Regions from separate parts of the Promicromonospora sp. NFX87 genome, predicted to be linked through region 2. Evidence: predicted binding sites of a transcription regulator. Region 2 holds the regulator's gene; the other holds the start of a gene.

Region 1 (7,893 bases), 2.1 Mb from region 2:
AGCGCCAGGACGCGAGGTCGACGAGCATGCCACCGACGAACGGGCCGACGATCATCGCGGCGGTCGTCCACGACGTCCACCGGCCGATCGCACGGGACTGCGCCTCACCACCGAACGTCGCGACGATCAGGGCCAGCGAGCTCGGGACCAGCAGGGCACCCGCCACCCCCTGGAGCGCACGGGCGATGACGAGGACGGGCCCGGTAGGGGCGACCGCACACAGCACCGAGGCGATCCCGAACCCCACGAGCCCGGCCGCCAGCACCCGGCGCCGTCCGTAGACGTCGGACACCGAGCCGGCGACGAGCATCAGCGCGCCGAGGGTCACCAGGTACGCGTCGACCACCCACTGCTGCAGGGCCAGGTCCTCCATGCCCGCACCGCCGAGCTCCCCCGCGATGGCGGGCAGCGCGACGCTCACGACCGTGCCGTCGAGGAACGACACGAACGAAGCGAGGACGGCGACGAGGAGCACCCGTCTCTGGAGCGTGGTCACGGGCCACACGCTATGCCCAGCCACCGACATCCACCCCCGGCCAGCCGGACACGGCTTCGCACGCAACCGGATGTCGGGCACGATCGGGACATGGACCTGACGATCCGGCCCGCCACACCCGACGACGCGGCGGCCTGCGCGGACATCTACGGCCACTACGTGCGCAACACCCACGTCAGCTTCGAGTCCGAGCCACCGGGCACCGAGGAGATGGCGCGGCGCATCGCGAGCTGCACGGCCCGCCACGCGTGGCTCGTCGCGGAGGCCGCCGGCGCGCAGGTCGCAGATGCAGCAGCCGGTGGGCAGGACGTCGTCGGCTTCGCCTACGGTGCGCCGTACTCGTCGCGCGAGGCCTACCGCTGGTCGGTCGAGACCAGCGTCTACCTGGAGCCCGGCCGCCGCCGGACGGGCGCGGGCCGGGCGCTCTACGAGGCCCTCTTCGACCGGCTCGCCGAACGCGGGTACCGCCGCCTGGTCGCGGGCCTGGCCCTCCCGAACGATGCCAGCCTCGGCCTCCACGTCGCGCTGGGCTTCGAGGTGGTGGGCACGCTCCGCGAGATCGGCTGGAAGCACGGCCGGTGGCACGACGTGATGCGGCTGCAGAAGGACCTCGCGCCCGGCCTCGAAGGCGCACCGCCGTCGGGCGAGCCCGGCTGACCTACCCGCTCGGCCCACGGTCGTCAAGCCCGCGCTGCGATCATCGCGTCCGGCCTGTTCAGGGCAGGATCCGTGCATGGACAGCATCGTCCGCGTCGCGACTCCAGACGACGCCGCAGCCTGCGCCGCCATCTACGCCCCGTTCGTCGCCGACTCGGCGGCGACCTTCGAGACCAGCCCGCCGGACTCCCGCGAGATGACGCGCCGGATCGAGCGGTTCTTCGGCCGCGAGACCTGGCTGGTGCTCGAGGCGGACGGCGTGGTGGCCGGCTTCGCGTACGCCAGGCCGTTCGCGGACCGGCCGACGTTCCGGTGGACGCTGGAGACCAACGTGTACGTCGCCGCCGACCACCAGCGGCAGGGCGTCGGTCGCACCCTCTACAGCGCGCTCCTCGCGCGGCTCGCGCGCCGCGGGTACCACCGCGCCATCGCGAGCATCGTGCTGCCGAACGACCCGGCCATCGCGCTGCACGAGGCGGCGGGCTTCCACCGTGCGGGCTCGTTCGAGAAGATCGGCTGGAAGCTCGGCCAGTGGCACGACGCGGTGCTCTTCCAGCGCGACCTCGTGCCCGACGACGGCTCAGCCCCCGGGGACCGCCGGGCCGACGCGGAGCTGCCGGGCCTGCTCACGCCGGAACCGCTCGAGGTGACGCGCACGCCGCTGTTCCGGCCCCACCCCGCGGAGGAGCTGGTCACCTACTTCGGGGACTGACAGCCGGAAGCTCGGCCTGGATTTCCGATGGATGCACGCGGGCCCGTTGCCTAGGGTCGCCTCCATGAGCCTCACCGTGCGACCCGTCGAGTACGCAGACCAGCCGGACTACACGCGCCTCGGCGGAGAGGCGTTCGGCACCCCGAGCGACGGCCGTCCGGTCCCGACGCGCGAGGAGTGGGAGGCCGCCGGCTTCCGCGAGTGGGGTGCGTTCGACGACGACGGCCTGGCCGCACGCCTGCGCGTGTACGGGTTCACGTCGTGGTTCCACGGCGCACGGGTGCCGACGGCGGGCATCGCCGGGGTCGCCGTCGAGCCCGAGCGGCGCGGGTCCGGCCATCTCGGCCGCCTCTTCGACGCCGCCCTGGAGCAGGCGCGGGAGCACGGCGAGGTGATCTCCACGCTCTACCCCACGGCGCCGGGCATCTACCGCGGGCTCGGCTACGAGGTGGTCGGCTCGTTCGACGACGTCGACGTCCCCCTGCTGAACCTGAACCGCGTGGCGGCGCCGGAAGGCGTCGTCACGCGCCGGGCGGGCATCGCCGACTTCGAGGCCATCGTCGCCGTCCACCACCGGTGGGCCGCCGCCCAGAACGGACCGGTGTCGCGGGCGGAGAAGCCGTTCTGGACCCCGCCCGAGAAGTTCTTCGCCGACTACACGGGCGTCACCCTCGCGATCGACACGACCCAGGGCGCCGCGGGCGAGGTGATCGGCTTCGCGAGCTGGATCCGCGGCGAGGGCTACACGCCCGCCACCGCGCTCATGGAGGTCGACGACCTGATCGCCCTGACGTCCGACGCCGCCCGCGCCCTGTGGCGCACCATCGGCAGCTTCTCGACGGTGGTCGGCACGGCGCGGGTCTCGACGTCGGGCCTCGATCCCGCGTGGCTGGTGCTGCCCGACCTGACCTCCACGGTGCACTCGGCCCACCCCTACATGCTGCGGATCCTGGACGTGGCCGGGGCGCTGGGCGGCGTCCGCTCGCCGCTGGAGGGGGCGCGCGTCCCGTTCGCGGTCCGCGGTGCGCGGGATCTCGACGGCGCGTGGACGCTCACGGTGTCCGACGGCGTCACGCACCTCGAGCGCGACACTCTCGCGGTCGAGGACGCGCACCACGAGCGGCCAGTGCTCAGCCCGAACGGGCTGGCGCTGCTGTACGCGGGCGCGCAGTCCGCGGCGAACCTGCGGCTCGCGGGCCACCTGACCGGCGCCCCGGACCACGACGCGACGCTGACCGCCCTGCTCCCCCACCGCCAGCTCCACGTCCGCGACTATTTCTGACCCTGATCCCGGCCCAGGATGGCGACGGTTGACCATGCACTTGCTGCCAGGACCGGGGCATTCTTGGCAGCAAGCGCATGGTCAACCGCCGCCATACTGGAGCCGTGGAGATCTCCGTTGGTTGGTCCGTCGTACTTCTTGCCACCGCTGCCTGGAACCTGCTCATCTGGCCGCGGTTCTGGCAGCGCATCGCCGCCGACCCCCGGTCGCGCGACGCCGACGGGCGGGCGACGAAGTTCCTCACCGTGCACAGCGTCCTGATCGCGGTCTCGCTCGCGCTCGCCCTGGCGGTCGGCGTGCTGGGCGTCATCAGCCTGTTCTGACCCGACCCCGGCGGGGCGCCCGGATCACGCAGCTGACCTGGGCGTTCGATCCGTCATTGGTTGCGCACCATACCTGGAGGTAGGTATGGTGCAGCGATGAGCACGCCGACCGCACGTGACCGCCTCATCGACGCCGCGCAGGATCTCTTCGCCGTCCAGGGGGTCGGGCCGACGAGCCCCCGCGCGGTGCTGGCGGCCTCCGGCGTCGGACAGGGCAGCCTCTACCACCACTTCCCCACCAAGCACGACCTCGCCGTGGCGGCCGTCGGCGCGACCGTCGACCAGCTCCTCGCCCGGGCGATGACGACGCTGGGCAGCGACTCCCCCGCGATCCAGCGGCTCGTCGACTACCTCGAACGGCCGCGCGACGCCCTGGCGGGCTGCAGGATCGGCCGCCTCACCGCCGAACAGGCAGTGCTGGACGACGACGGCCTGCGCGACGTGCTCACCGCCTACTTCGTGCGCCTGCTCGGCACCCTCACCACGATCTTCCGCGAGACCGGGCTGCCCGACGACGTCGCCCGCGACCGGGCGCACGCCGCCCTCGCGATCATCCAGGGCGGCTACGTCCTGGCCCGCGCCACGCAGGACCCGGAAGCGCTGACCGCGGCGGTGCGCGGCTTCGTCGGCCTGCTGACCACGAACTGAGCAACCAGCTGACCCACCAGCTGACCCACGAGCTGACCACCAGCCGACCACCAAGGAGAACCCGTGACCTTCCGCGAGCGCCTGCGCGCCCTGCCCACCTTCGCCCGGCCAGGGCTCCCGGCCTTCGACCCCGACGCCGCGCCGCCCACGCCGCACGAGCTGTTCGTCGCCTGGATGGACGAGGCGATCGAGGCGAACCTGCTCGCGGCGCACGCCATGACGCTCTCGACGGCCGAGCCCTCGGGACGTGTGCATGCCCGGACCGTGTCGCTCAAGGACGTGACGGCGGACGGCTGGTGGTTCGCCTCGCAGTCGTCGGGTCCCAAGGGCCGCGAACTGGCGGCCAACCCGCATGCGGCGCTGACGTTCTTCTGGCCCGAGCTGGGCCGCCAGGTCAAGGTGACGGGCAGCGCGGCGTCGGCGGGCGAGGAGGCGAGCCGTGCGGACTTCCTCGCACGACCCGACGCCTCGCGGGCCGCCGGGATCGTCAACCGCCAGAGCGAGCCGCTGTCGTCCCGGGAGGAGTACGTACGGGCCTTCGAGGAGGCCCTCGCCGCGGTCACCGCCGACACCGAGCTGGCCGCCCCGGACTGGACCGCGTACGTCCTCGCTCCGACGGAGGTCGAGTTCTGGCAGGCGCCCGACGACGGCCCGCACACCCGTCTGCTGTACCGGGCCGAGGCCGACGGCTGGGCCCGCGGCCTGCTCTGGCCCTGAACCCTCCGCACGTACTCCATGACGCCGCCCCGACGAAGGAGCCCCACATGAGCAGCACAGAGAACAGCACCGTGAGCAGCACCAGCACCCTCTCGCACGCCCTTGCCGACTCCGACGCCGGCCTCGACACGCTGGTGTCCGCCGTCGGGCAGCTGACCGAGGCGGACCTCGCCGCGCCGTCGACCCTGGAGGGCTGGACGCGCGGTCACGTGCTGTCCCACATCGCGGCCCTGGGCAACGCGCTGCGCGGCCAGGCGCAGGCCGCCGGACGCGGCGAGGTGGTTCCCGTCTACGCGAGCCAGGAGGCGCGCAACGCCGGGATCGAGGCGGGCTCGGGCCGCACCGTGACCGAGCACCTGGCGGTCCTCGGCGCCCTGCGCGACGACCTGGCGAGCGCCTGGCCCGAGCCCGGGTCGCCGCTCTGGGCCGCCCCCAGCGGGTACCGTGGCGGACCCCTCTCGGGCTGCCTGCTCGCCTGGTGGCGCGAGGTGCGGATCCACTCGGTGGACGCCCTGGCCGGCACGTCCCAGGAGGTCGGGTACGAGACGTGGGACGACGCCCTGTGCGACCACCTGCGCGAGTTCCTGGCGGTGCGGCTGCCCGACGGCGTCGCCGTCGACGACCTCGCGGGCGACCCGCGGGACGTGACGGCGTGGCTCGCCGGGCGCGTGCCCGCGACCCCGCTGCCGGGTGGGCTGCCCGAGCTGGGGCCGTGGCCGTCCGCCGTCCCTGCCAGGTGAGCGGGGCGTGAGCAGGGCGTGAAGGCGGCGGGCGCTGTGAGCGTGAGGGAGGTCACGGATCGCATCACGTGATTCACGCCACAGCGCTCGTTCAACTTTTCACAAGCCCGCTATCGTTCTTCCGTGACTTCTTACCTCCAGACAGCCCCGCGTCCCTCCGAAGAGGTCGACGTCGCGCTGATCGGCGGGGGGATCATGAGCGCCACCCTCGGCGCGCTGCTCACGATCCTCGAGCCGACCTGGCGTATCGGAATCTACGAGCGCCTGGACGAGGTGGCGCTCGAGTCGTCGAACCCGTGGAACAACGCGGGTACCGGCCACGCCGCACTCTGCGAGCTGAACTACACGCCGGAGCGCAAGGACGGCTCCGTCGACATCTCCAAGGCGGTGAAGATCAACGAGCAGTTCCACACCTCCCGCGAGTTCTGGAACCACCTCCTGACCGCCGGCCTGATGGAGGGCACCGACTTCATCAACGTCACGCCCCACATGACGTTCGTGCGCGGCGCCGAGAACGTCGACTTCCTGCGCCGCCGCTACGAGGCGCTCAGCGCGCACCCGCTGTTCAGCGACATGGAGTTCAGCTCGGACCCCGAGGTCATCGGGCAGTGGACGCCGCTCATGACCCAGGACCGCGACGCCGACGAGCCGATCGCGGCCACGCGCTCCGTCGCGGGGACCGACGTCGACTTCGGGTCGCTGACCAAGAAGCTCGTCGAGTTCGCCACGTCGCACAACACCGAGCTGCACCTGAACCACGAGGTCCGGGGCCTGAAGAAGCTGCGGGACGGGCGCTGGCGCCTGAACCTGCACGACCGTTCCTGGAACGCGGGCACCCGCCGTCGTACCGTGCGGGCGAAGTTCGTCTTCGTCGGCGCGGGCGGTGGCGCGCTGCCGCTGCTGCAGGCTTCCGGCATCAAGGAGGCGCGCGGTTACGGCGGCTTCCCGATCTCCGGCGAGTTCCTGCGCACGGACAACCCGGCCATCGTGTCCCAGCACCAGGCCAAGGTGTACGGCAAGGCCGACGTCGGCGCACCGCCGATGTCCGTGCCGCACCTGGACACGCGCATCGTGGACGGCAAGAGCTACCTGATGTTCGGCCCGTACGCGGGGTTCAGCCCGAACTACCTGAAGAAGGGCAAGTACCTCGGCCTGATCACGTCGCTGCGCCTGCACAACATCGGCACGATGCTCGGCGTCGCGGCGAAGAACATGGACCTCACCGCGTACCTGGTCGGCCAGGTCGTCGCCGCCCCGGAGACCAAGTTCCACGAGCTGCAGCGGTTCATGCCGACGGCGCAGCCGGGCGACTGGGAGCAGATCACCGCCGGCCAGCGCGTCCAGGTGATGAAGTGGGTCAAGGGCAAGGGTGGCGTGCTGGAGTTCGGCACCGAGGTCGTCGCGGCCAAGGACGGCACCATCGCCGGCCTGCTCGGCGCGTCCCCGGGCGCCTCGACCGCCGTCGCCGCCATGACCGGGCTGCTCGAGCGCTGCTTCCCCGAGCGGTACACCGAGTGGAAGCCGCAGCTCACCTCGATGATGCCGAGCCTCGACGGCGGCGCGGACTACGACGCCGCGGAGCTCACCGCGGCGGACGCGGCCCGACGGGTCCCCGCAGGAGCCTGAGCACCACCGCCGACGGGACGGCTAGACGCCCAGCCGTCCCGTCGGCAGCTCCCGCATCCGCGCGAGCGGCGAGAGCAGCACGCCCCAGCACGCGAGGCAGTGCACGGCCGCCATCACCAGGATCGTCTCGCGCACGCCGATCTCCCCGCCGAGCCAGCCCGCGACGACGCCGGCCGCCGGCATGGTGCCGAAGTTCACCACCTGCATCACCGTCATCACCCGGCCACGCAGGCCGGCCGGCACGTACCGGAGCCGCCACGCGTTCCGGATCACGTTGCCCGCCACCACGAACAGTCCGGTCAGGAAGCCGCCGGCCGCGCTGAGCGCCGCGCCAGACCCTGGCAGGCCCGCGCCGACGAGCAGCGCGGCGGGGCCGCAGAGCACCAGCAGCACCGTGGAGGCCCGCCCGCTCCCGAGGACCCGGCTCAGGTACGGGGCGACGAGGGCGCCCACCACCCCGCCGCCGCCCGCCACCGCGAGGACGGCGCCGACCCCTGCCTCGGTCAGGTGCAGGTCGCGCACGAGGAACAGGACCAGGAGCGCCCCGTACCCCGCGAGCCCGAAGTTGGACAGGCCGCCGATGCCCACGAGCCACGGGATGTAGCGGTCGCGGCGCACCAGGTCCACGCCCTCACGGATGCGCGTGAGCAGGGGTTCGGCCGGGCCGTCGGGCGCCTTCGCCGGCCGGGGCA
Region 2 (7,893 bases):
GGCTGGAGCGGCTCAGCCCGCAGATCCCGTCGTTCGACGGCGTCACCGAGGGTGTGGCCGACGGCGCAGCGGGCACCAAGGCCTGAAGGTGCGGATCCACCTCATCAACCCCAACACCTCCCGGGCGATGACCGACAAGATCGCGGTCACCGCCCGGGAGGTCGCCGGGCCGGACGTCACCGTCGTCGCCACCTGCCCGGACCCCGGTGCTGGACCGGCCGCCGTCGAGAGCCACACCGACGAGGCGTGGGCGGCGCTCGTGGTGGCGCAGCAGGTCGCGGCGGCGGAGGCGGCCGGCGTCGGTGCGAGCGGCGGAGGGGCGGTCGACGTCGGCCCCGCGGACGGCTACGTCGTCGCCTGCTTCGGCGACCCCGGCCTGGACGCCGCCCGCGAGCTCACGGACGGCCCGGTCGTCGGGATCGCCGAGGCCGCGATGCACGTCGCGACCCTGTCGGGCCGCACGTTCGCGGTGGTCACCACGCTGTCGCGCACGCTGGGCCGCGCGCACGACCTCGTGCGGCGCTACGGCTTCGAGGACGCGTGCGTGGCCATGTACGCGGCGGACGTCCCGGTCCTCGAGCTGGAGGACGCCGGCTCGGCCGCCCGGGAGAAGATCGCCGAGCTCTGCGAGCGCGCGGTCGGCGACGACGGCGCGGACACCGTGGTGCTCGGCTGCGCGGGCATGACCGACCTCTGCGCCGACCTCACGAAGCGCACGGGGGTGCCGGTGATCGACGGCGTGGCGGCCGCCGTCGGCCTGGTGTCCGGCATGGTCCGGATGGGCGTCGGTACGAGCAAACGCGACGAGTACGCGCCCCCGCCCCGGCTACCGGGGAGCGGTTCGAGGATCTGACCCCTGGGACGCCTCGCGGTCGGCCGTCCAACGGTAATCACCTGGGGGCAGCGCAGTTCCCGGCGGCACAGGCTCGGTGCGGCGCCAAACCTCACCCCGGCGATCGACGCCAACCGCTACGACCCTCGCGTCCGCGGAGCCGATCTCCTCCCACAGGTGCTCGGAGATGAGTCGAAGCGCGCCCTCGGTCGGATCGACGTCAGGAAAGGCATCCCGCGCGTCTTGCTGGGCGAGTTCGATGAATCGCTGCAGGCCACCCAGGTCGACGATGAACTCCACGGGAGCTTCTTCAGGCGGCACCCGCACAAGAGCGCGAGCCTCCCGCGCGTCGACCTCGATGCGGTCCAGAACCTCGCCACCCCGAGAGATCAGGTCACGGGCGAGGTCGCGGCTGGCCCCGGAGATCAACACTGGGCTCCTGACGGGTAGGCGGTGATCACGCGATGACTAACGCGGGCCACGGAAACCTTGGGGTAGTACGACCCCACGGCCTCCTTGGTGCGGTTGTCGATCAGCAGGATCTTGCGTGAATAGCAGAACGTATCGTCGGACGCCCGGTACCTGATCTTGTCCGGATCCCTGAGCGCCCAATGGATCCCGTAGTCGCCGGTGTCACGCCAGTTTTCCTGCGCCACCGCGGCCCGAGACTGCCACTCGCTCAGATGCCTCTTGAGAATATGCCTGTATCCCCAACGCTCGTTGCCACACGTCAAGTTCGAACCGCCGTACGTGATCGACTTGCCGCCGACGTGACCCTGAGAACGGCCCTTGAAGGCTCTGATGACCTTCAGACTGCTGCCGAAGATTCCGCATGCGCCCATGTCTCGCTCGGCGTTGCCGCCAACCTATCCATCTGGATGTCTTCTGCAGACTCAGCAACCCACGAGTATTGCGGGCTTCCCGGCCCCATGGCCTGATCTGAGTCTCCCGAAGAGTGCGTCAGACTTTCAGAAGCCGCTGCGCCACCCATTCCAGTCCCCACCATTGCTGCTGCGACGATCAGCGTGGCCAGCTGTCGAAAGCGGAGTCGGTTCAAGAGTCCCCCATAGTTCTGACCGCCACAGCCCAGGCGGCATGGGCAACACGCTAACTGCATGGGCGCGCGGCAGCACCTGGACATTGAGCCGGGATGGGCCGTCAGAACAAGCGAAACGAGTATGACCCCATACCCCGGCAAGCGGTTCGCGGAACCAACGGGGCTGACTCCCCTTCAGCAGGCTTCCGAGGAGCTGCAACCCCAGGTCTACGGCACCCTAGAGCCTGTTGAACCATGGTCAGGAGCGTGGCTCCGCCGTCGCCGCGCGGCGCACCAGCACTACCCAGGCCACGAACCAAGGGACGGCCCATACGGCGGACATCATGGCCGCGCGGTCCAGGCCGGCAACGCCGAGCAGGTCCCGCGCTCCGGCGATGTCGTTCGTCGCGACGACCGAGATGCCGATGAGAACTACAGCGACGCCCAGCGGCACGACCCAGAGCGACACCACGACACCCCGAGACCTGTCGCTGCCGCCTGGGCCACCGTCACCCAGCAGCGTGTCGGCCCTACGCATCACCGTGACCAGGACGACTGCGCCGATCGGCGCGGCGACCAGCACCACGCCGAGGATCACCGGGGCGACGATGGCCAGTGTCGACATGCTGGCGTCGAACAGGGCAAAGACGAGGAACCCGATCGGGGACAGGCCGACAATGAACCATCCCCAGACGGTTCCGTGCCGTACGGACCACGGCAGCGTGATGAACGTCCTCGGACGCCCGGCAAAGAGGTCTTCGTCCGTGTAGCCCGCGGGGTCCACCGGATCACCACCGGCCGCGATCAGCAACCGGTCCGGATGCCCGACGCCGAGCCTGGCATCGGAACGGATCGCCGCGACCCGCGCCCGGCGCTCTGCGTCGGTCAGGCCCTCTCCGGCGAAGCTGACGAGCCGCCCCGTTCGGGGGTCCACGTGCTCCAGGTCGGCCGGTCCCGTGCCATGGACGAGCGTGACGTATCCCGCCACGCGCTCCCTGGCCTCCCGGGTGCCCCCGGCAGTGCCGAGCGCCCGCGATACCGTTACCCCGATCGCTCCCGGCAGGCCGACCAGGGCGGCAAGAATCGGCTGGTCAGCGACCCAGAGCAGCACCAGCGCCACCACGCAACAGGCCATGCCGATCCCCAGGCACCAACCATCGACGGCGGACAGACGGTGCGCGGAGACCCCCGACAGCGTCCTTCGCCTGATCCTCGGGTGCCATTCCTCAGTCATTCGGGTCCCCCGGTCGGCCAGCGCATCAGCACAGCCATTCCTATCAGCGCGGCACCAGCCAGAAGGCGTCGCTGAGCCGCACGAGCGGAAGATCACCCGGCACGGTCAGCCTTCGGGGCCGAGAGTCAGAGCGCCGCGGCTCGTGTCGCCGCGTGGAACGCCAGGATCTGCAGCTCGCCGCCGACGTCGACCGAGCGCACCACCACGTCGTCCGGCACCTGCAGCGCGACCGGCGCGAAGCTGAGGATCTCGCGGACGCCCGTGGCCACCACGGCGTCGGCCACGTCCTGGGCCACGTGGCCCGGCAGCGCGAGCACGACCATGCTGACCCGCTCACGCTGGATGATCTGCGCGACGTCGCGCACGTGCTCGACTGTCACGCCCGCCACCCGCGTGCCCACGACGTCGGGCGACGCGTCGAGCAGCGCCACCACCTGGAAGCCCCGCGTCGTGTAGCCGGAGTAGTTCGCGAGGGCGTGCCCGAGGTTACCGATGCCGACTATCGCCAGCCGGTGCTCGGTCTCGAGCCCCAGGGCGACCGTGATGTAGGAGGCGAGCGACTCGACGTCGTACCCGACGCCGCGAGTGCCGAACGAACCCAGGTAGGACAGGTCCTTGCGCAGCTGCGCCGAGCTGACGCCCGAACGCTCGGCGAGCTCCGTCGACGAGGTGAGGGCCACCCCCTCGGCCGCGAGGTCCCGCAGGGCGCGCAGGTAGTACGGCAGCCTCCCTACGGTTGCTGCCGGAACTGTCCCGTCACTGAGTTCGACCACGTGCTGCTCCCCTCCCCGCGACCACTGTGTCGCGGGCGTACGCACACACTGCCGGGATGATCATGCCAGGAGGCGGGCCAGACGCGCACCGTCCACGCGCCAGAAACCTTGCTGGACCCCGTCCACCTCGACCACGGGGACGTAGTCCCCGTACTTCTCCCGCAGTGCGGGCGCGCTGTCGATGTCGACCTCGCGCCATCGGGCTCCTGCGCCCTCGCACACCCGCACCACCACGGCGCGTGCGTCTTCGCACAGATGGCACGCCTCGCGTGTGTACAGGACCACCCGGGCATCGGCAGGACTTGTCACGACCCGAGGTTACGTCACGCGCGGGACCGAACCGTCCGTACCCGGCAGCCGTACGTCTGCCCACCGCACGCCCCAGGCCAGGACCAGGAAGACCACGGCGACGAGGGTGGCGTTGGTCAGCGCGGCGCCGTAGCCGAGCACGGTGACGTCGAGGAAGGGGTACGGGTACCAGCCCGTGGCGGCGCCGCGGACGAACGTGTAGACGAGCCACGCGATCGGGTAGACGACCGACCACCACACGGTCTGCACGCTCACGCGGGGCCGGGGACCCACCCACAGCCAGACGACGACGGCGAGGAGCGGCGCCAGCACGTGCAGCATCGTGTTCGCCACGGCGCCCGACGGCGTCAGCGTCGTCAGGCCGCGCAGCACCGTGTTGTAGACGATCCCCGTGACGGCGATGCACAGCAGCGCGTCGAGCCGCAGGACGCGGAAGACCGGACCGTCGCGCCGCGGGTCCAGCGCCAGCGCCAGCGAGACGCCGCCGATCAGCAGGTTCGACTCGATGGTGAAGTAGCTGAAGAGCCGGACGAAACGCTCGGCGTGGGTGGGCGCGATACCCGGGCCGCCGACGATCGCGGTGACGAGCTCGATCGTGAAGCCGCCGAGGGCGACCACGGCCACCAGGAGGTGGAGGACACGCGCGAGGGTGGCCCGGTCCGGCCCGCTGATCTCTTGGCTCACGCCCCGGTTCTATCACCGGCTGCCGCTGCCTGCCCGGTGTGACCTGCACTACGTGGCGCGCGGATAGAGTGGCCTCCATGCCGTCGACGCACCCCTCGTCCGCCACCGCGGCGTTCTTCGACGTCGACAACACGATCATCCGCGGTGCGAGCGCTTTTCACCTGGCCAAGTCCGCGTACCAGCGCAAGTTCTTCGGCACGCGGGACATCCTCCGCTTCGCCCTGATCCAGGCTCGGTACCTCGTCTTCGGCGAGAACAAGGCCGAGATCGACGAGGTCCGCAACCGCGCCCTGTCGCTCATCGCGGGCCGCAGCGTCGCCGAGGTCGCCACCCTCGGCGAGGAGGTGTGGGACGCCGTGCTGTCCCTGCGGATCTACGCCGGCACGCGCCGCCTGCTCGACGAGCACATCGCGGCGGGCCACCAGGTCTGGCTCATCACCGCCACGCCCGTGGAGATCGCGCAGCTCATCGCGCGCCGGCTGGGCGCGACGGGTGCGCTCGGCACCATCGCGGAGCACAAGGACGGGTTCTACACGGGCCGGCTCAACGGCGACCTGATGCACGGCCAGGCCAAGGCGGCGGCCATCGTCGAGCTCGCGGAGCTGGAGGGCATCGACCTCGACGAGAGCTACGCGTACGGGGACTCGCTCAACGACCTGCCGATGATGCGTTCGGTGGGCCACCCCTGCCCGATCAACCCCGACCTGCGGCTGCGCCGGCACGCGCAGGAGGTGGGCTGGCCCATCCGGGAGTTCCGCGGACGGTCGCAGCGCGCGGCGGGGCGCAGCGTACGCACGGCGTCCTGGGCCGGCGCCGCGTGGGTGCTGGGCCTGGTGCTGCGGGCGGCTCGCCGCCGGCTGCGCGGGCAGTAGCAGCGCACCGCTGACACGAAGAAGGCCCGGCCCCGAGGGGGCCGGGCCTGCTCGTCACGCGCCCGAGGGCGCGAGCGTCACTTCTTGTTGCGGCGCTGGTGGCGCGTCTTACGAAGCAGCTTGCGGTGCTTCTTCTTCGCCATACGCTTGCGGCGCTTCTTGATGACGGAGCCCATAGGTCCTCGCAATGTTCGATCGGTCGGCGGCAGCCCGACGACGGGCCGCTCAGCGAAATGGTCCACGGTTGGTCCGGGACAGTGACGCCAGGGAGTGACGATGGCCGACCAACACGAAAGGGAGTCCGCTGCCTAGGCTACCTGGTCTGACGCGCGCCCCGTAATCGGGGGCGGTGTGAGGTGCGCCGAACCTGTCCCGGAGCCGTAGCGAACCCGTCCCGAAGCCCGGTTCACGGCCTCGCGGCGAACCGTTCGAGGAGGTCCGCGTGGCCGGAGCAGACGAGCAGGTCGTTGGCGGAGATCCGCGTCTCCGGCGTCGCGTAGACGAAGTCGACACCCGGTGACTTCACGCCGATCACCGTGATGCCGTACCGCTTGCGGATGTTGGACTGCGCGAGCGTGAAGCCCTGTGCCTCCTTGGGCGGGCGCATCTTCACGATGGTGAAGCCGTCCTCGACCTCGATGTAGTCGAGCAGCTTGCCGCTCACGAGGTGGGCGACGCGCGAACCGGCGTCGGCCTCCGGGAAGACCACGTGGTGCGCGCCGATGCGGGTCAGGATGCGGCCGTGCTCGGCGGAGATGGCCTTGGCCCAGATCTGGGGCGTACCGAGGTCCACCAGGTTGCCCGTGATCAGCACGGACGCCTCGAGCGACGAGCCGACGCCGACCACTGCCACGCCGAAGTCCTTGGCGCCCAGCTGCTCCAGCGCCTCCGGGTTGGACGCGTCGGCCTCCACCAGCGGCAGCCGCCCGGACCACTGGGCCACCAGGACCGGGTCCTGCTCGACGGCGAGCACGTCCTGGCCGAGCCGGTCCAGGGTCGCGCCGATCGACGACCCGAACCGCCCCAGTCCGATCACGAGCACACCCGCATCCCGCTCGGGCTTCTTCTCCGGCACGGTATTCCTCTCTAGCCGCTTGTCAGACGTACAGGTCACCCTAGTGACCCGTGCGCCTGACACTCTCGTCAGTTAACCGATAATCGGGCGTTCTTCTGGGAAGCGTACGATGCGCCGCCGGTCGCGTAGCGCAAGCACCGCGACCACCGTGACCGCGCCGGTGCGCCCCACGAACATGAGGAGAGCCAGCACGTATTTCCCGGCGTCGGGCAGCTCGTGCGTGATGCCCGTGGACAGGCCGACGGTCGCGAACGCCGAGAGCACCTCGAACAGCACCTGCGACAGCGGCAGGCCCGTGACCTCCAGCAGCGCGATGCACGAGACGAGCACGATGCTCGCCCCCGTGAACACCACGGCGATGGACAGCCGCAGGACGTCCCGCGGGATGCGGCGGCCGAACGCCTCGATGTCGCGGTCGCCGCGCGCCTCGGCGACGATCGCCAGCAGCATGACGGCGAGCGTGGTCACCTTGATACCGCCGGCGGTCGACGCCGACCCGCCGCCGACGAACATCAGTGCGTCCTGGATGAGCCAGCTCGACTCCGTCATGGCGCCGACGTCGACCGTGCTGAACCCGCCCGAGCGGGGCATGATCCCGGCGAAGAGAGCGGCCAGCAGCTTCTCCCCGAAGGTCAGGGGCCCGAACGTGTCCGGGTTGGCCCACTCCAGCACCAGCAGCAGCAACGCGCCGACGGCGAGCAGCGCGCCGCTCGTCACGAGCGTGAGCTTGCTGTGCAGGGAGAGCCGCTTGGTCCAGTTGTGCCAGCGCTGGCCCGGCCGGGGCAACGCGCGCTGGATGTTGAGGATCACGGGAAAGCCGAGCGCGCCGATGAACACCCCGAGAGCGATCGGCAGCACGAGCGCCCAGTCGCCGACGTGCGGCATCAGGCCCTCGGTCGTGGGCACGAAGCCCGCGTTGTTGAACGCGGAGATCCCGTAGAAGAGCGCGTGCCAGGCGGCGGTGCCGACGTTCTCCTCGATGACGACCAGCCGCGGGAAGATCAGCAGGGCGATCGACAGCTCGAGCGTGGTGGCGGTGACGATGATGACCCGGATCAGCGAGCCGACGTCGCCCAGC

The links. The regulator Rex, encoded in region 2, represses fermentation and respiration genes when NADH is low (regulators of the CRP and FNR family bind a similar motif). The targets are predictions, from matches to a motif close to CTTGTGAANNNNTTCACAAG.
Region 1: the regulator Rex is predicted to act here: its motif matches at 5,662-5,681, upstream of mqo (malate dehydrogenase (quinone)).

The regions. Positions count from the first base shown of each region.
Region 1 covers NZ_CP183413.1:1,169,829-1,177,721, reverse strand. The annotation lists gene ACNYC2_RS05220 (MFS transporter) at 1-526, opposite strand, end outside; gene ACNYC2_RS05215 (N-acetyltransferase family protein) at 587-1,153, shown strand; gene ACNYC2_RS05210 (N-acetyltransferase family protein) at 1,230-1,865, shown strand; gene ACNYC2_RS05205 (GNAT family N-acetyltransferase) at 1,930-3,147, shown strand; gene ACNYC2_RS05200 (SCO4848 family membrane protein) at 3,252-3,470, shown strand; gene ACNYC2_RS05195 (TetR/AcrR family transcriptional regulator) at 3,567-4,118, shown strand; gene ACNYC2_RS05190 (pyridoxine/pyridoxamine 5'-phosphate oxidase) at 4,182-4,835, shown strand; gene ACNYC2_RS05185 (maleylpyruvate isomerase family mycothiol-dependent enzyme) at 4,883-5,575, shown strand; gene mqo (malate dehydrogenase (quinone)) at 5,699-7,201, shown strand; gene ACNYC2_RS05175 (MFS transporter) at 7,223-7,893, opposite strand, start outside.
Region 2 covers NZ_CP183413.1:5,595,701-5,603,593, forward strand. The annotation lists gene ACNYC2_RS25100 (NCS1 family nucleobase:cation symporter-1) at 1-86, shown strand, start outside; gene ACNYC2_RS25105 (aspartate/glutamate racemase family protein) at 89-853, shown strand; gene ACNYC2_RS25110 (hypothetical protein) at 827-1,261, opposite strand; gene ACNYC2_RS25115 (hypothetical protein) at 1,258-1,674, opposite strand; gene ACNYC2_RS25120 (hypothetical protein) at 2,128-3,003, opposite strand; gene ACNYC2_RS25125 (redox-sensing transcriptional repressor Rex) at 3,228-3,875, opposite strand; gene ACNYC2_RS25130 (glutaredoxin family protein) at 3,936-4,184, opposite strand; gene ACNYC2_RS25135 (Pr6Pr family membrane protein) at 4,194-4,868, opposite strand; gene ACNYC2_RS25140 (HAD family hydrolase) at 4,946-5,740, shown strand; gene ACNYC2_RS25145 (30S ribosomal protein bS22) at 5,818-5,916, opposite strand; gene ACNYC2_RS25150 (potassium channel family protein) at 6,147-6,815, opposite strand; gene ACNYC2_RS25155 (TrkH family potassium uptake protein) at 6,888-7,893, opposite strand, start outside.